DNA from 4 places in the Rahnella sp. Larv3_ips genome. Region 3 is predicted to be linked to each of the others. Evidence: predicted binding sites of a transcription regulator. Region 3 holds the regulator's gene; each other region holds the start of a gene.
The links. The regulator Fur, encoded in region 3, represses iron uptake genes when iron is present. The targets are predictions, from matches to a motif close to ATAATAATGAGAACNACTATCAA.

Region 1 (5,777 bases), on a different contig from region 3:
AGCATCGCCACGAACTCGTTGGAAACCAGTTTGGTTGCCATCATGCTGCCCACCTGCAAGGCTTCGTGGCTTGGCACGCCCATCATCCATGCAAACGGATAGAAGACATAACCCAGCACGCCCTGGAAGGTGATACCGAATACCACGTCGAACAGCGCATTCAGGCAGGAAATCAGTGCGATGAAACCAATCAACATGGCTGCAACGATGATCGCCACTTTGAAGCCGGCGAGGATATATTCACCCAGCATTTCAAAGAAGCTCTGACCCTGGTGCGTGTTACCGATCTGCAGGTCTTCTTCCGAATCAACTCTGTAAGGGTTGATAAGAGACAGTACGATAAAGGTACTGAACATGTTGAGCACCAGCGCAGCCACGACGAAACGCGGTTCCAGCATGGTCATATACGCACCCACAATCGACATAGAAACAGTCGACATTGCCGTAGCGGCCATGGTGTACATACGTTTTTCAGACATTTTGCCCAGAATATCTTTATACGCGATAAAGTTTTCTGACTGACCCAAAATCAGGGAACTGATGGCGTTGAAAGATTCCAGTTTTCCCATGCCATTAATTTTCGACAGTACCGTACCGATGATACGGATGACGAAAGGCAGTACGCGGATGTGTTGCAAAATACCGATCAGTGCGGAAATAAACACGATCGGACACAAGACTTTCAAGAAGAAGAACGCTAATCCCTTATCGCTCATGCCCCCAAATACGAAGCCGGTTCCTTCCGCAGCGAATCCTAATAATTTCTCAAACATATCTGAGAAGCCTTTCACAAAACCTAAACCAATAGATGAATTCAGGAAGAAATAGGCTAAAAGGACTTCGATCACTAACAGCTGAACGATGAAACGTAAACGGATGCTTTTACGATCACGGCTCACCAGTAAAGCGAGTACTGCGACAACGGCCAACGCTAATACAAAGTGCAAAATGTTAGACATGGGTGCTCCAAATTAGAGGCAGGCTATATTTCGACGGACATTCTATGTAACGCGTACATTTAAAACGTGAAGTCGCTTGCAAATATAGAAATTGCAGACATGAATTGCAACAAATCCCATTCCACCACACAAAAAATCAAGATGTTAAGAAAAATAGGCACAATTTGCTTTCTTGTGCTAGCTTTATCATGTGCCGTAATGCGTTCTAAATCTGGTCAAACAGCCTCTGTTTTAGGAAAGCGCGCGCGCCTGGATTGAGAAAGCCGGGCGGGCGAATAACCACACAGTTATCACGTCGTCGCTTACTGCCTATCAGAATCATCGCTCAAATTTTTCTAAATGCACTTGATAATCATTATCATTTAGACGATATTTGTGTAAGCGTAATAATTGTAGGGGTTAATCCATTATGTTTAACAGCCGGACCGAATCTTCAGGCCGCGCATCCAGAAAGATGAAATTTTCGCTGATGGGACCGGCCTTTATTGCCGCCATCGGTTACATCGATCCGGGTAACTTTGCGACAAACATCCAGGCCGGGGCTTCTTACGGTTACCAGCTGCTGTGGGTCGTGGTCTGGGCTAACGTCATGGCGATGTTGATCCAGCTTCTTTCTGCCAAGCTGGGTATCGCCACTGGCAAAAACCTGGCTGAACATATCCGCGATCGTTTTCCCCGCCCGGCTGTCTGGGCGTACTGGGTGCAGGCTGAAATTATCGCCATGGCGACCGATCTGGCGGAATTCATCGGCGCGGCGATCGGTTTCAAATTACTGCTCGGCGTGTCGCTGTTGCAGGGCGCGGTGCTTACCGGTATTGCCACCTTTATTATCCTCGGTCTGCAAAAGCGTGGACAAAAACCGCTTGAGCTGGTGATTGCCGGTTTGCTGCTGTTTGTGGCTGCGGCGTATATCGTCGAACTCTTCTTCTCGCAGCCCAGCATGCTGGCGCTCGGCAAAGGGATGCTGATCCCTTCTCTGCCCACCAGTGATTCTGTTTATCTGGCTGCCGGTGTGCTTGGCGCAACCATCATGCCGCACGTCATCTATTTACACTCCTCACTGACCCAGCGGGCCGGTAAGGCATCGAAAGAACAGCGTTACTCTGCCACTAAGCTGGATGTCGGGATCGCCATGACCATCGCCGGTTTTGTGAATCTGGCGATGATGGCGACCGCCGCAGCAGCGTTCCACTTCAGCGGTCACAGCGGTATCAGCGAGCTGGATCAGGCTTATCTGACACTGCAACCGTTACTCGGCCATGCCGCTGCCACCACTTTTGGCCTGAGCCTGGTGGCTGCCGGTTTGTCTTCAACGGTAGTGGGTACCCTGGCGGGGCAGGTGGTGATGCAGGGCTTCGTGAAGTTCTACATTCCGATCTGGGTGCGTCGCGTGGTCACCATGATGCCTTCCTTTATTGTGATCCTGATGGGGCTGGATGCGACACGCATTCTGGTGATGAGCCAGGTCTTGCTGAGTTTCGGGATTGCGCTGGCGCTGTTGCCGCTGCTGGCGTTTACCGGTAACCGCCATCTGATGGGTGAGATGACCAACACCAAAACCGTGCAGTGGGCAGGGCGGGTGATCGTCCTGATTGTTGTCAGCCTGAATCTCTATCTGCTGTTCGGCATGCTGAAATAATCACTGCATCGCCGCAAAAAAAACGGGACAGCGCAAACTGTCCCGTTTTTTTTATCTGTGATCTTCGCGGATTAATGGCGATGATCGCCATGACCCCGGTGGTCACCGTGTCCGCGGTCCGGGCCGCGACCTCTGTCGTGACCATGACCCCGATCCGGCCCGCGGCCAGGATGATCATAATGCGGACGCCCGTAATAGCGCGGCGGAGGCGGACGATGATGAGAGCGGTTATCCCACCAGCCGCGATCGCGCCAGCGGCCGCCATCCCAGTAATAGCCGCGATGGCTGCGTTCACCGTAGTAACGCCCGCGGTGATTGTTCCACCAGCCCGCATCACGCCAGTCATACCCATCCCAGTAATAACCACGACGGTCGCGGTCACCGATATTGATTGAAAGCCCAGGCGTGCTCAGGCTAAAGCTGCTGGCCTGCACAGCGGGCGCTGCGGCAGGAAGCAATGCGAACAATAATGTACCGAACAGTAAAGGCTTAATCATGATGCCCCCAGATTCCTTATAATTTATGCTGACAGTTATAAGGTGAAGGCACCCGCTATTCTATGGGGGCAATCCTGTTTTGATTGATTTACCCACCCTTAACGGAATCCTTACTCAGCCTCCATAAAGGGATGTTTTTTCACCGTCAGGGTAAACGCTTACACTAAAATCGCTTCGATGGCAGCCAGCTCTTCCTGAGTGAAGTGACGGTTTGCCACCATACCCACCGCATCGTCAATCTGGCTGGTTTTACTGGCGCCAATCAGCACTGACGTCACGCGGTCGCCGCGCAACACCCACGCCAGCGCCATCTGCGACAGTTTTTGTCCACGGGCCTGCGCGATGTCATTCAGCTTACGGACTTTCGCCAGCTTTTCTTCGGTCAGCTGATCGGTGGTGAGGAATTTACTGCCGCTGGCGGCGCGGGAATCCTCAGGAATACCTGCCAGATAGCGGTCAGTCAGCACGCCACCGGCGAGCGGTGAGAAGGCGATGGAGCCGACGCCGTTATCTGCCAGCGTATCGAGCAAATCGGCTTCAACCCAGCGCTCGAACATGGAATATTTCGGCTGATGGATCAGGCACGGCGTTCCCAGCTGTTTGAGAATGTCGAATGCCGCTTTGGCGCGGTCAGCCGGATAGTTCGATAACCCGACATACAACGCCTTACCCTGGCGCACGATCAAATCCAGCGCGGCCATGGTTTCTTCCAGCGGCGTATCAGGATCCGGGCGGTGATGATAGAAGACATCGACGTAGTCCAGCCCCATGCGTTTCAGGCTCTGGTTCAGGCTGGCAACCAGATATTTTTTTGAACCCCAGTCTCCGTACGGGCCGTCCCACATGGTGTAACCGGCTTTGGAGGAGATAATCAGTTCGTCGCGATAAGGCAGCAAATCTTCCTGCAAAATACGGCCAAAATGCTGTTCTGCCGAGCCAGGAGGTGGCCCATAGTTATTGGCGAGGTCGAAGTGGGTGATCCCGTGGTCAAAAGCATGGCGGATAAGATTGCGGCCATTCTCAAAATGCGCGTTATCGCCGAAGTTATGCCACAGGCCGAGAGAAACGGCAGGCAGTTTCAGGCCGCTTTGGCCGCAGCGACGATATTCCATCTTTTCGTAACGGTTTGAACTAGCAAGATACGGCATAGGAACCTTTATTGTTTGAGGTAGGTGTCGTGTAAGGAATCAGATAAAAACCCTTTTAGTGTATGCGCTTTCACTAACAATTCCAGCTACCACGATCACAACCAGAACAATCCTTACGGCGCGTTACCGTTGAAAAACAGGGCTATTCCCTCCCGCTATTACTTTTACTGTTCAGGGGCTGCCCGTGCGAGATCGCAGTGCAGCACTGTAACTCTGCGTTGCCACGTCTTTTTTCGAATAAAAAATATCCTATTCCCCGGTTTGGCGTAATACTTACGCTAGTGGGATTAACTGTTTATTTTCTATTTAACAGAGGATCGTCATGGATAATATCTATACCGTAGGGGACTATCTCTTAGACCGCTTATCATTTAGCGGGATCTCGGAGCTGTTTGGCGTGCCGGGCGATTACAACCTGAAATTCCTCGACAGCGTCATCAGCCATCAGCAAATTACCTGGATCGGTTGTACCAACGAACTCAATGCCGCCTATGGTGCCGATGGGTACGCGCGCACCAAAGGGATCGCCGCGTTGCTGACCACCTTTGGCGTCGGTGAACTCAGTGCGCTGAACGGTATTGCGGGCAGTTATGCCGAATATGTGCCGGTTATCCATATCGTCGGCGCTCCGCCCCTCTCAGCACAGCGCAAAGGCGAATTACTCCATCACACCCTGGGCGATGGCGATTTCAGCCATTTCATGCGCATGTCGCAGCCGGTGAGTGTGGCGCAGGCGTCACTGACGCCGGAAAATGCGCTGGCCGAAATTGACCGCGTCATTGAAGACGTCATCTATTCCTTGCGCCCCGGCTACCTGTTACTGCCGAGTGACGTGGCCGCCTTGCCCGTCAGTACCCGCGCCCATGCGATTCCTGCGCGGCAATCGGCGTTTTCCGCCTCGTCTCTCGAAGCCTTTGTGGCGGCGGCGGATGCCAAACTGCGCAGCGCCGGACGCGTTTCCCTGCTGGCCGATTTTCTGGCGGATCGCTTTGGCGTGAAGGCGGCGCTGGAGCAATGGATGGAGGAAGTGCCGCTGGCGCACTCAACGCTGCTGATGGGCAAAGGATTGTTCAACGAGCAGCAGCCGAATTTTGCCGGGACGTATTCCGGTGCCGCCAGCGCCGCCTCGACCAAAGAGGCCATTGAGGGCGCTGACGTGGTGATTAGCATCGGTGTGAAGTTTACCGACACCATCACCGCCGGTTTTACCCAGCAACTTCCTGCCGAAAAATGTATCGATCTCCAGCCATTTTCCGCCCGCGTCGGCAATCAGATATTCCATCAGCTTCCGCTGGAAAAAACCGTCAGCGTGTTGCATCGCCTTACGGCGGAACGGGCCGATCAATGGCCGCCTTACGCGGTTAAACGCACCACACTTCCGCAGCCTGCGGATGACAGCCTGGAACAATATGCCTTCTGGCAACAAATTCAGGCCTTTCTGCAACCTGGCGACGTGCTGGTGGCAGAACAGGGCACCGCCTGTTTTGGTGCGGCGGCGCTGAACTTGCCGCAGGATTGCCAGTTCGTGGTCCAG
Region 2 (5,777 bases), on a different contig from region 3:
TTACTGAAGCGCGCCTGAATATCACCCCCATCCCCAAAGTGCGTCGGCTGGTCAATATTAAGTACGACACCTTTAATTCCGCGCTGCGTAATGCGCCGTTTATGGTCGACGCCAGAGCCTTGTCAGTGGAAACCGTCGATTCAAAGGTGCTGAATCTGGCACGTGAGGATATCGTCTGGCACAGCGTCCGTGAGTACATTAAGGACGTTGACGGCAAAGATATGCAGGGGTTGAACATTGTTGAATTCGCCGGTGACGACGCCGTTCTGATTGAAGATCAGGTGAGTGCATTATGCGAACGTCTTGACGGGCTCATGAGCGACAAGGAAGGCGGGGTGATTGGCTATCAGATTTGCGCCGATCTCGCCGGAATCGAACGTATTTACAATATGCGTAAGAAAGCGGTTGGGCTGCTCGGAAATGCCAAGGGGCAGGCAAAACCGCTGCCGTTTGCAGAGGACACTTGCGTGCCTCCGCAGCATCTGGCGGATTACATTGTGGAGTTTCGCGCACTTCTCGACAGCCATAATCTGAGCTACGGCATGTTCGGGCACGTTGATGCGGGTGTACTGCATGTGCGTCCGGCACTCGACATGTGTGACCCGCAGCAGGAGATGTTGCTGAAACAGATTTCTGACGAGGTGGTGGCGCTGACGGCCAAGTACGGCGGCTTGCTGTGGGGCGAACACGGCAAAGGTTTTCGCGCCGAATACAGTCCTGCATTTTTCGGCGAAACGTTGTTCCATGAATTACGACGGATAAAAACCGCCTTCGACCCTGATAACCGCCTGAACCCCGGCAAAATCTGTGCGCCGCTTGACTGCGATGAGCCGATGATGAAAGTGGATGCCGCCAAACGGGGCACCCTGGATCGGCGTATTCCGCTCGAGGTGCGTCAGTCATTCCGTGGCGCGATGGAATGTAATGGCAACGGTCTGTGTTTTAACTTTGATGTGAAAAGCCCGATGTGCCCGTCAATGAAAATCACCGGCAGCCGTATTCATTCGCCTAAGGGCCGCGCAGGTCTGGTGCGCGAGTGGCTGAGATTGCTGTCAGAGCAGGGCGTTGATCCGCTGGTGCTGGAAAATGCCCTGCCGGAAAAAGGCCTGAGTTTCCGCAGTCTGATCGATCGCACGCGTAATACCTGGCATGCTAATAAAGGCGAATATGATTTTTCACATGAAGTTAAAGAGGCCATGTCAGGCTGTCTTGCCTGTAAAGCCTGTTCAACGCAATGCCCGATCAAAATAGATGTTCCTGGGTTCCGTTCGCGTTTCCTCCAGCTTTATCACACCCGCTATCTGCGCCCAACCAGCGACCATGTGGTCGCGAGCGTGGAAAGTTATGCTCCGCTGATGGCGCGGGCGCCAAAGTTGTTTAACTTCTTCCTTAAACAGCCCTGGGTGCGGGAGATGAGCCGCAAAAGCATCGGCATGGTGGATCTGCCGCTGCTGTCTTCTCCGACGCTGCGCGAGCAATTGCTGGGGCACCGCGCCATTACGATGACGCTCGAACAGCTGGAAAAAATATCACCGGCTCAGCGAGGGGAATATGTTCTGGTCGTTCAGGATCCGTTCACCAGCTTCTACGATGCGCAGGTGGTGGCCGATTTCGTTCGTTTAATCGAAAAACTCGGCCTGAAGCCGGTGCTGTTGCCGTTCTCCCCGAACGGTAAGGCGCAGCATATAAAAGGTTTCCTGCAACGTTTTGCCAAAACGGCGAAGAAAACGTCGTTGTTCCTCAACCGCGTATCGCAATTGGGAATGCCGATGGTCGGCGTCGATCCTGCGTTGGTATTGTGTTATCGCGATGAATATAAAGAAATTCTCGGTGATACCCGCGGGTCTTTCCAGGTTCAGCTGGTGCACGAATGGCTGGATACCTGGCTTGCAGAACGTCCGGCGCAGCAGCAAAGCGGCGAGTCGTGGTATCTCTTTGGACACTGCACCGAAAGCACGGCGCTGCCGACCAGTGGAAAACAGTGGAGCGATATTTTTGCCCGTTACGGCGCGAAGCTGGAAAATGTCAGCGTCGGATGCTGCGGAATGGCAGGCACCTACGGTCATGAAGCTAAAAATCTAAAAAACTCACTCGGAATTTATGAGCTGTCATGGCATACCTCGCTGCAGCGCTTACCGCGTCAGCGCTGTCTGGCGACGGGTTACTCATGCCGCAGCCAGGTCAAACGCATTGAGGGTAATGGGGTTCGCCATCCGCTACAGGCTCTGCTGGAAATCATTCCCTGAGGATAAGGAAGCACAATGTCATTCTGGAAAAGAACCACCACGCTTGAAGCGCTCAATGAGCGCAGTCAGGGATGCATGGTAGGGCATGTAGGGATAGTGTTTACCCGGCTGGGTGATGATTTTCTTGAAGCCACCATGCCGGTAGATGCCCGTACCACCCAACCTTTCGGTTTATTACACGGCGGCGCGTCCGTGGTGCTGGCAGAAACCATGGGATCGATGGCCGGTTACCTGTGCAGTGAAGGTCAACAGACGGTGGTTGGCGTGGAGATTAACGCCAGCCATATGAAGTCGGCCAGAGAAGGCCATGTTCGCGGGGTGTGTCGTGCATTACGCACGGGGCGTCGCAGTCAGGTCTGGCAGATTGAGATTTTCGATCAGCAAGGTGAATTATGCTGTGTTTCCAGGCTAACGACGATGGTCATCGACAGATAACTAAAGTGAATGAGCGGGACTTATAGCGCTGGAAGGGGCGGACATACTGAAAAGTTGTCCGCCTTTTTTATTCAGAAGTCTTTCTGCGCTAACGCGTTGAAAATATATCAAAGATGATAAGGAACACGTTTTGCGAAGTCGGTCTGGAAGGCCGTCGCTTTTTCCCAGATGCCCAACATGGCATAATACTGGCAAATGAGTTTGAGCGTGTGCCGCGCAAAATGGTAGCTCTGAACACGGAAGAGTTCACATCGAACGACGCTGTTTATTTCCAGTATCAGGCGGTTATGCAGTTTGCATAACGCGTGCAGGTAACTGTGATCATCCCCGTTTTGCAGGCATAAATTGGCCATGTCCAGGCAAATGCTATTAAAGCGTTTCAGCTGGCACAGATGTGCCTCAGGGCGTCGTAAGGCTGCATCAGCCATATAGAAATCCACGGTGGCATCGCGGACAGTCGATTTGTATTCGTCAATCTTGCCTTGCAACCACGCATTTACCGATTGAGCCATTCTCAGTATTCCGGGTTATCTGAATGATAATCATTATCAAAGAATAAACATCATATTGGCAAAAAATCAGCGGATCAACGTTTTCATCGGATTTTTTCGTTTTGTCATCTGCCAAAGCATAGACAAAAAGAGCCTTATTATTGCGTTTAGGGTGAATTCATAAATAGGCATTTCCGATGAATGTTTTATAATAGACATAATGAAAGCTATTAAACCATGCGCTTTGTAAGGTTAATTTTGAGTTTTTTAACAAAAAATTGACAACTTATTCAATCAGTTGATGGTTGCGGTGTTCAAGACCCGCCGGCAACCGGACCCAAAGCCGATGCACATTGAGCGACGTTCCTCATGGGTCATCGCTATACCCTCTTAAAACAAGAGGTTGAAGTGATAATTGTAATCACTAGAATAGAGACAATAGGTCTTGTCTATGACCATAAAACTATGAGGTAAGACAGATGCAAACTGAAACTGTCGGCTCGTTCTCTTTAGACGACAACGTATGGCAAGGCGTGATCCTGACCGATTCTGCGGCGAAACAGGTTAAGACCCTGATGACCCAGGATCCTGAAGTGAAAGGCCTCCAGCTCTCGGTAAAACAATCGGGCTGTGCCGGCTTTGGCTACGTTCTGGATTTAACCAAACAACCGGCCAGCGATGACCTGGTGTTTGAGCATGACGGCGCTTTGCTGTTTGTTCCGCTGAAGGCGATGCCTTTCATCGACGGAACCGAGGTGGATTTCGTCCGTGAAGGGCTGAATCAGATATTTAAATTCAATAATCCTAAAGCGCAACACGCCTGTGGTTGTGGCGAAAGTTTCGGCCTGTAAGACCGAAGCTTTTGATTTTTAAGATTATTGTAAACAAAGCGATGTAACCAACATGTCACGAAGCAACGTAGAAATTCCAGACGATGTGCAGTCTTGGGTCGGCGAGGGAGTGAATTACAAGGAAGGTTTTTTCACCCAGCTGGCAACCGATGAATTAGCATCAGGCATCAACGAAGATGTGGTTCGCGCGATTTCCGCGAAACGCAACGAACCTGAGTGGATGCTGGAGTTCCGTCTGCAGGCTTATCATGCTTGGCTGAAAATGGAAGAGCCGCACTGGTTGAAAGCGTATTACACGCCTCTCGATTATCAGGATTACAGCTATTATTCTGCGCCATCCTGTGGCAGCTGCGATGATACCTGTGGTTCTCAGCCTGGTGCCACACAGCAGCCTCCGGCAGACTCGCACAGTATTCCTGCGCTCGAAGGTAAAAATTACCTGACCAGCGAAGTTGAAAAAGCCTTTGAACAGTTGGGCGTCCCGGTACGTGAAGGGAGAGAAGTGGCGGTCGATGCAATTTTTGACTCCGTTTCTGTCTCCACGACGTACCGTGAAAAACTGGCGGAATCTGGCGTCATTTTCTGTTCTTTCGGTGAAGCCATTCACGAATATCCAGATCTGGTTCGCAAATATCTCGGCACCGTGGTGCCTGCGCAGGACAACTTCTTCGCCGCACTCAATGCCGCTGTCGCCTCTGACGGCACGTTCGTTTACGTGCCGAAGGGTGTGCGCTGCCCGATGGAGCTGTCGACCTATTTCCGTATCAATGCCGCGAAAACGGGTCAGTTTGAACGAACTATTCTGATTGCCGATGAAGGCAGCTATGTCAGTTACATCGAAGGTTGCTCCGCGCCGGTGCGTGACACTTACCAGCTGCATGCGGCTGTTGTAGAAGTCATTCTGCATAAAGATGCAGAAGTGAAATATTCCACCGTGCAGAACTGGTTCTCCGGCAGCAAAGACAGCAGCGGCGGGATCCTCAACTTTGTGACCAAACGCGCATTGTGCGAAGGCGCAGGGTCGAAGATGTCCTGGACGCAGTCTGAAACCGGCTCGGCGATCACCTGGAAATACCCAAGCGTTATCCTTAAAGGGGATAACTCGATCGGTGAGTTCTTCTCCGTGGCGTTGACCAGTGGCAAACAGCAGGCTGACACCGGCACCAAGATGATCCACATTGGTAAAAACACCAAATCCACGATCATCTCGAAAGGTATCTCCGCAGGCCATAGCCAGAACAGCTATCGCGGTCTGGTGAAGATCCTGCCGGGCGCGGAAAATGCCCGTAACTTTACGCAGTGCGATTCCATGTTGATTGGTCCGGACAGCGCAGCGCATACCTTCCCGTATGTTGAAGTGCGTAATAACACTGCTCAGCTGGAACATGAAGCAACAACGTCGAAAATTGGCGATGACCAGCTGTTTTACTGTCTGCAACGTGGTATCAGCGAAGACGATGCTATTTCCATGATTGTTAACGGTTTCTGTAAAGATGTCTTTTCCGAGCTGCCGCTGGAGTTTGCTGTCGAAGCACAGAAACTGCTGGCGATAAGCCTTGAACACAGCGTCGGTTAAAAACCCGACGTCTTTTCTGCCGTCGCAGCGTGGTGTGACGTCGCGGCGGACAGGTTTGAGTTCAGCACAGTCAAAGCATAATCAGAATTATGAGCGCGCAGGCGCAAACTCAAGGATACGTATGTTAAGCATCAAGAATTTGAAGGTCCGTGTCGAAGAAAAGGAAATTCTCAAGGGA
Region 3 (5,777 bases):
CAAAGAAGTGCGCCTGCGCAATGCGTATGTGATCAAAGCGGAACGCATTGAGAAAGATGCCGAAGGGAATATCACCACTATCTTCTGTTCTTACGATATCGACACGCTGAGCAAAGATCCTGCTGATGGCCGCAAGGTGAAAGGTGTGATCCACTGGGTTTCCGCCACTGAAGGTAAGCCAGCAGAATTCCGTCTGTATGACCGTCTGTTCAGCGTAGCGAACCCCGGTCAGGCAGAGGATTTCCTGACCACCATCAACCCGGAGTCACTGGTTATCGCTCAGGGCTTTGTAGAGCCTTCTCTGGCAGGGGCGCAGGCGGAAGTCAGCCTGCAGTTCGAACGTGAAGGTTACTTCTGTGCCGACAGCCGCTATTCCAGCGCGGAGCATCTGGTGTTTAACCGCACCGTCGGTCTGCGCGATACCTGGGAAAGCAAACCCGTCGTCTGATTGAAGTAAGACTTATTTTTAACGCAGCTTCGGCTGCGTTTTTTTATGCCTTAAGCAATATCGAAATTGATTTCTGTCGCGAATTAATGTGTTTATGATGCGCACTTTTTAGCGGCTCTGATTAAATACCCCTGAAAGCTGAAACGTGTAAACCACAGACTTATCCTTTTTAGTTATTTGATTCTTAATTGTTTTCACTTTTTCCCTCGCTTAAATTCCCACAAAGTTCTTTCTGTAATACTTTTTCATCTTTATGTGCACTTTGTCATATTTCAGAGATCAATGATGAATTACTCATTGATAATTCGCGTCGCGAAAAATACTCTACCCTTGCTTTTACGGTGACGTCTCTGACGCCCGCTTTTAATACCCGTTTGGGTTTTGCAGTTACTTTTTAGTCAAAAATGAGGAATTTCTATGCACAAGCACCTTAACCGGGGCAGGGGATCGGCTTATCTGAAACCTGTGATGTATTCTCTGGCCGGCACCTTATTGGGTGGCGGATTAATGTTTTCTGAAGAGGCAAACGCGGCGGGCTTTATTGATGATTCGACGCTCACCGGTGGCGTGTATTACTGGCAGCGCGAACGTGATCGCAAAGATCTGAATAAAACCAAAGAAGAAACCCGCCCCGACGGCTCTAAAGTCACCGTCAACAACCCTGATTACGATAAATACGCCACTAACCTTTCTCATGCCACCGCCAACCTGAATCTGGATTTCTCCTCCGGTTATGCGTGGGATATGTTCGGCATCGACGTTGCAGCTTTTACGGCAATTGAAATGGCCGAAGCCAGCGACAGCGGCCACCCGAACGAAATTGCATTCTCCTCAAAAAATCACGCCTACGATGAAGATTACTCTGGCGATAAAGGCGGAGTCAGCCTGTATAAAGCTGCCGGTAAGTTCAAATACGGCGGCTTCTGGGGCCACGCGGGTTACATTCAGCCTACCGGCCAAACCCTGATTGCGCCGCACTGGAGTTTCATGCCGGGCACGTATCGCGGCGCAGAAGCCGGATATAAACATGATTTTGGCGAGCCGGGCGAACTAAGTTTCTCTTACATGTGGGCGGATGAATATAAATCACCGTGGCATCTGGAAATGGATGATTTCCGCCAGAATGACAAAAAAACCGGTGTTTCCTATATTCACTCGCTGGGCGCGAAATACGACTTCAAAAATGATCTGGTGCTCGAAGCCGCCTATGGCGAAGCGGAAAGCTACGTCGATCAGTATTTCGCTAAAGCCTCTTACAAAATGGATCTGCTGGGTAACCCGCTGACCACCAGCTACCAGTTCTACGGTGCAGAAGACCGCATCAGTGATAAAAACGATCCTAACAGTTTGTACGATGGGCTGGCATGGTTGCAGGCTCTGACGTTCGGTTATACCACCGGCCAGTTTGACTGGCGTCTGGAAGGGACGATGGTCAAGGCGGAGGGGAATCAGGGCTACTTCCTTCAGCGTATGACCCCAACGTATTCCTCATCCAATGGTCGTCTCGATGTGTGGTGGGATAACCGTTCCGACTTCAACGCCAACGGCGAAAAAGCGGTATATGCCGGTGTTTTATATGATCTGGCGAAATGGGATCTGCCGGGCTTCGCGGTCGGCGGTTCCTATGTTTATGCATGGGATGCCAAGCCAAGCACCAATGCAGTTTATGACCAAAGCCAGCGTCTGAAAGAAAGTGCGTGGAGTCTGGATGCGCTTTACACCCTTCAGGAAGGGCGCGCCAAAGGCACGTTGTTCAAATTGCATTACACCCAGTATGACAACCATTCAGATATTCCGAGCTGGGGCGGTGGTTACGGCAACATCTTCCAGGATGAAAAAGATGTGAAATTTATCGTTATCGCTCCATTCACTATTTTCTGAGGTCACTATGTCGATGAATAAATTACTGCTGATCGTGACCACGTCTTTATTGCTGGCCGGTTGTTCCCAGACGTCAGGGCAGGCTGAAGATGCCAGACTGCGCAAGGCTTACAGCGCCTGCATCAACACTGCCGAAGGCTCGCCGGACAAACTTGCATCCTGCCAGGCGGTTCTTAACGTTCTGAAGGAAGAGAAAGCTCACCAGCAGTTTGCACAACAGGAAACGGTACGCGTGCTGGATTACCAGCGCTGCCTGACGGCACGCAAAACCGGAGACGGGCAGGCTTACGCCGCCGATTGTGGAAAAATCTGGAAGGAAATTAAAGCCAATAACTCACCTGCGCCGGTGCAGTAAACCTCGTCAATCCCTGAAGGTGAGACAGAAAACCCCGGCTTGCCGGGGTTTTTTATGTCTTTCATCGCTGATAAACGGGCATAAAAAAACCGCTTTTCAGCGGTTAATTTTAGGTCGATATCAACGAGCCCGGCAGATTACTGCGCAGGTTTGTCATTGTGCAAAGAGTCATCTTCGCGGCAGTCGCCTGCTTCACAGTGGCCGTACAGGTACAGGCTGTGGTTGGTCAGTTTGATACCGTGTTTTTTAGCAATTTCGCGCTGACGACCTTCAATGTATTCGTCGCGGAATTCAATAACACGGCCACAATCTAAGCAAATCAGGTGATCGTGATGGTGTTGCTGAGTCAGTTCGAACACGGACTTGCCGCCTTCGAAGTTATGGCGGGTCACGATACCGGCGTCATCAAACTGGTTCAGAACGCGGTAAACCGTCGCCAGACCAATCTCTTCACCCATATCAATCAATTGTTTGTACAGATCTTCCGCACTAACGTGATGACCTTCCGGCGCTTGCAACACTTCCAGGATTTTAAGGCGCGGAAGCGTGACTTTTAAGCCGGCTTTCTTCAGTGCGGTGTTGTTGTCAGTCATGCGGATTCAGTCCTGTTACTATGTGCTAATCAAGTTGAGGCATGGAGCCTGTGGCATCAGCGGCACAAAATTCTTCGATTAGGATCCTTCTTTTAACGGAAGTGTGCCGATCCCCTAAACGATAGCCTGTTAATAAAGATCACTAAATGCCAGTCACATAAGACAATGCAACGACTTGATCGATAGAAAAAACAGATGAACTCAGTGTACCTTGATACCACCGAAAGTAACAATTTTGTTGTGGCTAAATTGTTAATTTCAGTAATAGTTTGGCCCTTTAATTGTAGAATAAATCCTCAGGGCCAACAGGGTTTTTAGCCAATAATTTCTGAAAGGCTCAATTCTTCAGTAATTTGCTTAACCCAGGCGTCAACGCGCTCATTGGTTAATTCCGGCTGACGGTCTTCATCAATAGCCAGTCCAATGAAATGTTTATCATCTGCCAGACCTTTGGATGCTTCGAAGTGATAGCCTTCGGTTGGCCAGTGACCCACAATCACCGCGCCGCGTGGCTCAATGATGTCGCGCACGGTGCCCAGCGCATCACAGAAATATTCTGCGTAGTCTTCCTGATCGCCGCAACCAAACAGCGCAACCAGCTTACCTTCAAAATCTATCTCTTCCAGGCTTGGGAAGAAATCGTCCCAGTCACACTGAGCTTCACCGTAATACCAGGTTGGAATACCGATCAGCAAAATATCGAATTTTTCCAGATCCTCTTTGCTGCTCTTCGCAATGTCATGCACCTCAGCAACATCTTTACCCAGTTGTTTCTGGATCATTTTTGCGATGTTTTCGGTGTTACCTGTATCGGATCCAAAGAAGATTCCTACTACGGCCATAAGATGTCTAACCTCTTGTTCTCAATGATAAGCCCTACATTGCAGGCAATAATAGTGCTGATAATAGCAAACTCGTGAGGCGGAGAATATGCTTCTGCTCGCCTTCTTAACTGACGAATAAGTTTATCGGGCAATCTTTTTAAGTGGTATCGCCTTCGTGTGCTTTTAATCCAGATAAAATCCTCAAAATTGACGGGGTTAAAAGCAAAGTGAAGAAATATATCTTAACAATACTAAATTTTAAGCACGTCCCGCCGATAGATGATGCGAGAGCAATCTCAACATAATAAAGAAATCGATGCCCGGAGAGGTGTTCAAACATGTCCTGGGGCACTTGCCTGATGGTTACTTGTCTTGATTCTCCGCATCCCCCTCAATCCTCAGACCAGAAACAGTCATGTTTCGAGAGAGGCATATCGTGCAGTTTTTAAAAAATATCACCATCAGGGCCGCGTTATTAACCATTCTTGGCGTTTTCTGCGTTATGTGGGCGGGTGTATCCCTTTACACCGTTAACTCACTGAATACGCTGACGCAAAACACCCGCAACAGTTCTGAGCTCGTCAACAATATGGCGCTGATCAGCAAAGGAAATGATCAGTATTTTCGTACCGTAACCCGCTTAAGCCGTGCGGTGTCGCAGCTTCAGGCCGATCCGACCAAAGGGCCGGAAATTTTTGATACCGCAAAACAATCCCTTGAAGCCCTGACGCAGGCGCAGGCGGATTTCAAAGCGGCCCCGCATCCGGGGCTGGAAGATTCAGCGGTTCAGGAATTACTCACCCGTTGGGAAAGTCTGATAACGCAGGGCGTGAAGCCGTTATTTGAGGCCGCCAGCAGCAAAAATATCGATGCGTACAATCAGCTGTCGCAGTCTGGCGTTCCGGCGTTAAGCCGTGATTTCGGGGCTGCCATGCAAAAAGTCAGCAGCCAGATCGCGGTGGATTTCAGCGCGGCGCAAACGGAGTCTAATCATCTGACTAATCTCAGCAAAGTGATTCAGATCACCGCGTTTGTTATTGGGCTGATTATCCTGCTGCTGACCGATCGCTATCTGGTGATGGCGTTAGTCAAACCGCTGGATAAACTCCGCGATCAGTTCGCGCTGATTGCCAGTGGTGACCTGACGCATAACATGGAAGAGTTCGGTAAAAACTGCGCCGGTAAGTTGATTCCGTTACTGAACATCATGCAGGCCAGTCTGGTGAATACCGTGCAAACCATCCGTAACTGCACGAACAATATTTACCAGGGCGCGTCTGAAATTTCTGCCGGCAATAACGATCTCTCTTCCCGTACCGAAGAGCAGGCGTCTGCGCTGGAAGAGACGGCGGCCAGCATGGAAGAGCTGACAGCCACGGTGAAACACAATGCTGACAACGCGCATCACGCCAGCCAGCTGGTGATAGAAGCCTCTACCACGGCGCAGAAGGGCGGCAGTATTGTCGCGGATGTGGTCAGCACCATGAAAGATATTTCAGGCAGCTCGAAGAAAATCGCGGAGATTACCTCGGTCATCAACAGTATCGCCTTCCAGACCAACATTCTGGCGCTGAATGCCGCGGTTGAAGCCGCCCGTGCAGGCGAACAGGGCCGCGGGTTCGCCGTGGTCGCCAGCGAAGTGCGCAATCTGGCACAGCGTAGTGCGCAGGCAGCAA
Region 4 (5,777 bases), on a different contig from region 3:
TGCCGCCGACGGTCCAGGCGGGTTCGCCCTGATCGGCAGTAACCCAGATGGCTTTGTCCATCAGCGCCTTGTCTTTACTGTCAGGATTGGCCGTGCCGTCTTTAAAGCCCAGCAGATTGATCGGCGTTTCTTTGCCCTGGCTGCGCGCAGCGTGGGACGAAATAAACCCGTCGCGGCGCCAGCGCACGCTGAGCAAATCCGGCGTGTATTTGATGATGTCACGCAGCGCATGAACCACGGTATCGCTGTTGTTGGCGCAAATTTGCAGCAGCAAATCGCCGTGGCAAAGTTTGGCATCAAGAGAATCGTTCGGGAAACGCGCCATGCGCTGAAGTTTCAGCGGCTTGTGCGCGGCCAGCCCAAAACGTTCATCGAACAGGGAATCACCGGCGGAGAGCGTCAGGGTGAGATTATCCGGATAAATCTCGCTGCCCATGACGCCGGAATCCATCGGCGGGAATTTAGGATCCACAGAAGGCGCGGTGCCACCGGTGGTCAGGAAGCTGAAACGGGTGTCGAGCAGCCGGAACAGACGCTCCAGATCGGCCTTCGTTGTCGCCAGCACATCAAATGCCACCAGCATCATTGACGCCTGTTGTGGCGTCAGAATACCGGCCTGATGTTCACCATAATAAGGCTGCCTGCCCCAGCGTTCGTCCGGGGAGACCGTACCTGGTGTGTACTCTGGTTTTGCACCGGGTGTTTTTTCGGCCTGCACAGTGGATGCGCCGCCCAGGGCAAATGCCCCGCCTAACAATCCCACGCCTTTGAGCAAACTGCGGCGTGAAGAAGAAACGTCATCCTGATTATTGTTTTTATGACTCATTACTCTGCCTCGGAAATTTAAAAGCGCCCTTCCCGGTCAGGGGAAAGGCGCTGAAAAATCAATCTAAACCAAGAACACCACGCAGTTTGGCTAAATCTTCTGCCAGGGTGGTGATTGGCCCTTTCATTGCGTTACGGTCTGCATCAGACAGTTTTTCGTAATTCTCATAACCGTCTTTGGTTTTGTATTTATCCAGCAGCGTATCGACGGTTTTGAAGTTAGCGTCGATTTTATCCAGCAACGGTTTGTCGGCTTTTTCCAGCAACGGACGCAGCAGGTTAACGATTTTCTGAGCGCCATCGAGGTTGGCACGGAAATCCCACAGGTCGGTGCGGCTGTAACGGTCTTCTTCACCGCTGATTTTGCTGGATGCCACTTCTTCGATAAGACCCGCTGCCCCGCCGACCACTTTGCTTGGCGGGAAGGTCAGATCGGTAATGCGTTTTTGCAGATCCACCGTATCGGCGTACAACTTATCGGCAAATTTCTCGGTGCCCTGGGTGGTTTTATCGGCGAAGAGGATTTTCTCCAGACGGTGGAAACCGGTGAAGTTAGGGTCTTCCGCTTTTTTCTCGAAATCGTCTTCACGGGCGTCGATGCTGCCATCCAGATCGGAGAACAGTTCGGCGATAGGCTCAATGCGCTCGTAATAAACGCGGGTGGAAGCGTACAGGGATTGCGCTTTTTTCAGGTCGCCCTTTTTAATCGCATCAGTGAACGCTTTGGTGTGGGAAACCAGTTCACCCACCTGCTGGGTCACATAGACTTTGTATTCCGCAATCGGGCCAACCAGCGCCATGGCGTCCGGTTTGGTGGCGGCCGCTGCGCCTTCTGCGGTCACGGTCAGTTTGCCTTTTGGATTGCTCAGCAGTCCGCAGGTCATGTCGTATTCGCCCGGTTCCAGGTTAGCCGTCATTTTCTGGGTGAAACCTGGCGCGATATTTTCGCGCTCTTCCACCACCATCACGCCTTTCAGAATTTCCCATTCCAGACCTTTCTGGCTGGCGTTATGCACGACAAACTGGGTTTTACCGGCAGGCACGGTCAGCGCCATCGGTTCACACTGTTTATCATTAACGGTAATTTTTACCTGACGAACATCAGCAGCCAGCACGTTGGCGCTCAGCGCAAAAGCGGGCAGAGACAACATTGCAATCTGTAAAGCTTTACGGCGAAACAGCGGGGATGAATAGGACATGTACCACTCCATGACAAACTGTGTGAAGAGACAATTAACGTAAAATCAGCGTTGTGTTTTGTGCCCGGCAGATGCCGCAGCGGCCACAGGCGATTTGCTCTGCGGCATAAAGAACAGGAACAGCGCCGGGATCAGATACAGGAAATACACCGCGACTTCACTGACGGTCGGCGCTTCCTGATACCCGAACATGCCTTCCAGCAAGGTTCCGAATAAAGAGTGCGTGGAGAGCGTCCCGCTCAGGTCAAAGGCGATATCCTGCATGCGGTTCCACAAACCTGCTTCGTGAAAAGCGCGGATGGCGCCCGCAGCCAGACCGGCGGCGACAAACAGAATAAACAGGCTGGTCCATTTAAAGAATTTCGCCAGATGCAGCTTCACGCCGCCGTAATAGATGAGGAAACCGAGCACGATCGCCGCGCCCAGGCCGAGCAGTGCGCCAATCGGCGCTTCGATACCGACGTCTTGCTGAAACGCAGCCAGCAGGAAGAACACCGATTCCAGCCCTTCGCGTGCCACCGCAAAGAACACCATCGCCACCAGCGCCCAGCCCTGCCCGCGGCTGGAGTTGAGCGCGTTATCAATCGCGCCTTCCAGATGTACTTTGATTGAACGCGACACCTTACGCATCCAGAACACCATGTAGGTCAGAATGCAAACTGCCACCACCGCCACAATGCCTTCGAACAGCTCCTGCTGCTTTTGCGGAAACTCGCCGGTGGTTTCATTGATGAAAATACCCAGCGCCAGACACAATGCTGCCGCCACGATCACGCCAATCCAGACCACGCCGAGCCACTGCCCGCGCTGCGTCCGTTTCAGATAACTGGCGATCAGGCTGACGATAAGCGCGGCTTCCAGCCCTTCGCGGAACATAATGAGAAACGGAACGAACATAGCGGAACTCCCGTAGAACAAATGACTTACAGTTTGTGCAAGCACTCTGTAAAGAAAAGTAAAATCGAAACGATAGTGATTATCATTCCTGGCGAGATAAATACAAGAGGCCGCATGCTGTTTTTTGACCACTGAAGGGGAAAAGCGCACGAAAAAATATTGCCGGTTGTTTCAGCACCCCGGATACAGGGTGCCGTAAAAGAAAACGGAGCCCTGAAGGCTCCGTGAGGTCACTGTCTGATTCACCGCCTGGGGCGAAAATCAGATGCTGTTGTATTCGGCTTCCGCCGTATTGAAACGTTCTTCAACCGCTTTTGGCGGCCTGCTGCCGGTCAGGCTGACAATCCAGATAGCCAGCGAGGCGAAGATAAAGCCGGGGATGATTTCATACAGCTCGGCCCAGCCGTACTGTTTCCACAAAATCACGGTAGCGGCACCGACCACCATCCCGGCCAGCGCGCCGTTGCGGGTCATGCGTTTCCACATCACCGAGATCAGAATAACGGGCCCGAATGCCGCACCAAAGCCTGCCCAGGCGTAACTCACCAGACCCAGCACGCGGTTTTCAGGGTTTGCCGCCAGCGCAATCGCCACCAGCGCCACCACCAGAACCATCAGACGACCAATCCACACCAGCTCACGCTGGCTCGCGCCCTTGCGCAGAAACGCCTTATACAGGTCTTCGGTGATAGCACTGGAGCACACCAGCAACTGACAGCTCAGCGTACTCATCACCGCAGCCAGGATCGCGGACAGTAAAATACCGGCAATCCACGGATTGAACAGCAGTTTCGCCAGTTCGATAAACACGCGCTCACCGTTTTGCGTCACGTTCCCCGCTTCGCCCGGATTATTGCTGAAGTACGCAATGCCGAAGAAGCCGACCGCGATGGTGCCCGCCAGACACAGAATCATCCACGTCATGCTGATGCGGCGCGCGCTGCGAATGGTACGGTGAGAATCCGCCGCCATAAAACGCGCCAGAATGTGCGGCTGGCCGAAATAACCCAGCCCCCAGCCCAGCAGCGACAGGATAGCCACCAGATTCATGTTCTTAAACATGTCGGTGTATTGCGGGTTTTTAGCCTGAATGACCATCATTGAGGTATCAATACCGCCAACCGCGAGGATGACGATCACCGGCGTCAGAATCAGTGCAAAAATCATCAGACTGGCCTGCACGGTGTCCGTCCAGCTGACGGCCAGAAAGCCCCCGATAAAGGTATAAATGATGGTTGCCGCCGCCCCCGCCCACAACGCGGTCTGGTAGGTCATGCCGAAGGTACTTTCGAACAAACGTGCACCGGCCACAATGCCGGAGGCGCAATAGATGGTGAAAAAGACCAGGATCACCACCGCCGAGATAATGCGCAGCAGTTTGCTGGAATCTTCAAAACGATGGGTAAAGTAATCCGGCAGGGTCAGCGCGTTATTGTTGGCTTCGGTATGCACACGTAAACGCCCTGCCACCAGTTTCCAGTTCAGATACGCGCCGATGGTCAGGCCGATGGCAATCCAGCTTTCGGAAATGCCGGAAATAAAAATCGCCCCCGGCAACCCCATAAGCAGCCAGCCGCTCATGTCCGACGCCCCGGCGGAAAGCGCGGTCACCACGCTGCCTAAACTGCGGCCACCCAGAATATAATCATCAAAGTTTTTGGTCCGTAAATACGCGATGAGTCCAATCAAAATCATCCCGAAAATATAAACACAAAACGTCACCAGCATCGGTGTGTTCATTGTCATTGTTTTCTCCACTTCTTGTTATTTGTCGTGCTTATGAGCGATGCATATTCCATGCAGGCCGGCACCTGTCTGTCCTGACGCGGCGATAAACGCGGTCAATCTCATGCCGGGGCGAGATGATGGCTGAAACCCGTAAAGGATGCAGCATTACTCTCCATATTTTTTCTTTTTACAGGTGGGTAATCGGGTTTTTATTCAAATTTCCTGTCGGGCGGATACTGGTTTAGCACACCATTGAATTCAAGATAATTAACAAATCAGATACACAAAATTCACGCTCCATCACACTTATTCTGATAACCGGTTGCACGTTACAGACGCAAAGGTTGCACCCTCCACAGCAGCACGAAGGAACCCGCACAGCGGCCTCTGAGAGGTCAGCACGGTTGTTAAAATGTTAAAAATGCCAGCCAAATCACATCAGGCAGACTTCCTGTGTGAATGAGGTTGCACAAGGTTGCAACATAGAAGATATTGCATGCCATAAACATAATGAAATCACCTGAACCTCTTTATATGGAGCATTGGCGCATGGGTATGACGACGATGGGCGTGAAGCTGGACGAAGGCACGCGCGACAGGCTTAAAGTGGCCGCACAGCAAATTGACCGCACGCCGCACTGGCTGATCAAACAGGCGATCTTTTCCTATCTTGAACGGGTGGAAAATGGCGACGCGCTGCCGGAAATCCCTTCGCTGAACGGCGCTGCGGCTGAAAACGCCGAGGATACCCCGCCGCTGACGGTTCAGGAATCGCATCAGCCCTTCCTCGATTTTGCCGAGCAGATCCAGCCGCAGTCCGTCAGCCGTTCCGCTATCACCGCCGCCTATCGCCGCCCTGAGCCGGAAGCCGTTTCCATGCTGCTCGAACAGGCGCGTTTACCTGCGCCGCTTCATGACGCGGCGCAGAAACTGGCTGCCGACATCGCCACCAAACTGCGTAACCAGAAGAGCGCCAATGGCCGTGCCGGTATGGTGCAAAGCCTGTTGCAGGAGTTCTCCCTTTCCTCGCAGGAAGGCGTGGCGCTGATGTGTCTGGCGGAAGCCCTGCTGCGCATTCCCGATAAACCGACGCGCGATGCGCTGATCCGCGACAAAATCAGCAACGGT

Region 1: the regulator Fur is predicted to act here: its motif matches at 1,305-1,327, upstream of ED901_RS24100 (Nramp family divalent metal transporter).
Region 2: the regulator Fur is predicted to act here: its motif matches at 3,581-3,603, upstream of sufA (Fe-S cluster assembly scaffold SufA).
Region 4: the regulator Fur is predicted to act here: its motif matches at 2,991-3,013, upstream of efeU (iron uptake transporter permease EfeU).

Annotation. Positions count from the first base shown of each region.
Region 1 is NZ_MJIB01000021.1:982,600-988,376, forward strand. Features, by position in the region: gene ED901_RS24095 (NupC/NupG family nucleoside CNT transporter) at 1-959, opposite strand, end outside; gene ED901_RS24100 (Nramp family divalent metal transporter) at 1,369-2,598, shown strand; gene ED901_RS24105 (DUF2502 domain-containing protein) at 2,670-3,095, opposite strand; gene mgrA (L-glyceraldehyde 3-phosphate reductase) at 3,254-4,243, opposite strand; gene ED901_RS24115 (alpha-keto acid decarboxylase family protein) at 4,566-5,777, shown strand, end outside.
Region 2 is NZ_MJIB01000004.1:1,338,224-1,344,000, reverse strand. Features, by position in the region: gene ED901_RS08505 (FAD-binding and (Fe-S)-binding domain-containing protein) at 1-2,246, shown strand, start outside; gene ED901_RS08500 (hotdog fold thioesterase) at 2,262-2,681, shown strand; gene ED901_RS08495 (hypothetical protein) at 2,789-3,193, opposite strand; gene sufA (Fe-S cluster assembly scaffold SufA) at 3,652-4,023, shown strand; gene sufB (Fe-S cluster assembly protein SufB) at 4,076-5,599, shown strand; gene sufC (Fe-S cluster assembly ATPase SufC) at 5,721-5,777, shown strand, end outside.
Region 3 is NZ_MJIB01000005.1:403,074-408,850, reverse strand. Features, by position in the region: gene glnS (glutamine--tRNA ligase) at 1-448, shown strand, start outside; gene ED901_RS10680 (OprD family outer membrane porin) at 917-2,329, shown strand; gene chiQ (ChiQ/YbfN family lipoprotein) at 2,343-2,684, shown strand; gene fur (ferric iron uptake transcriptional regulator) at 2,822-3,277, opposite strand; gene fldA (flavodoxin FldA) at 3,592-4,119, opposite strand; gene ED901_RS10660 (methyl-accepting chemotaxis protein) at 4,538-5,777, shown strand, end outside.
Region 4 is NZ_MJIB01000004.1:600,611-606,387, reverse strand. Features, by position in the region: gene efeB (iron uptake transporter deferrochelatase/peroxidase subunit) at 1-826, opposite strand, end outside; gene efeO (iron uptake system protein EfeO) at 885-2,024, opposite strand; gene efeU (iron uptake transporter permease EfeU) at 2,070-2,921, opposite strand; gene putP (sodium/proline symporter PutP) at 3,183-4,667, opposite strand; gene putA (trifunctional transcriptional regulator/proline dehydrogenase/L-glutamate gamma-semialdehyde dehydrogenase) at 5,199-5,777, shown strand, end outside.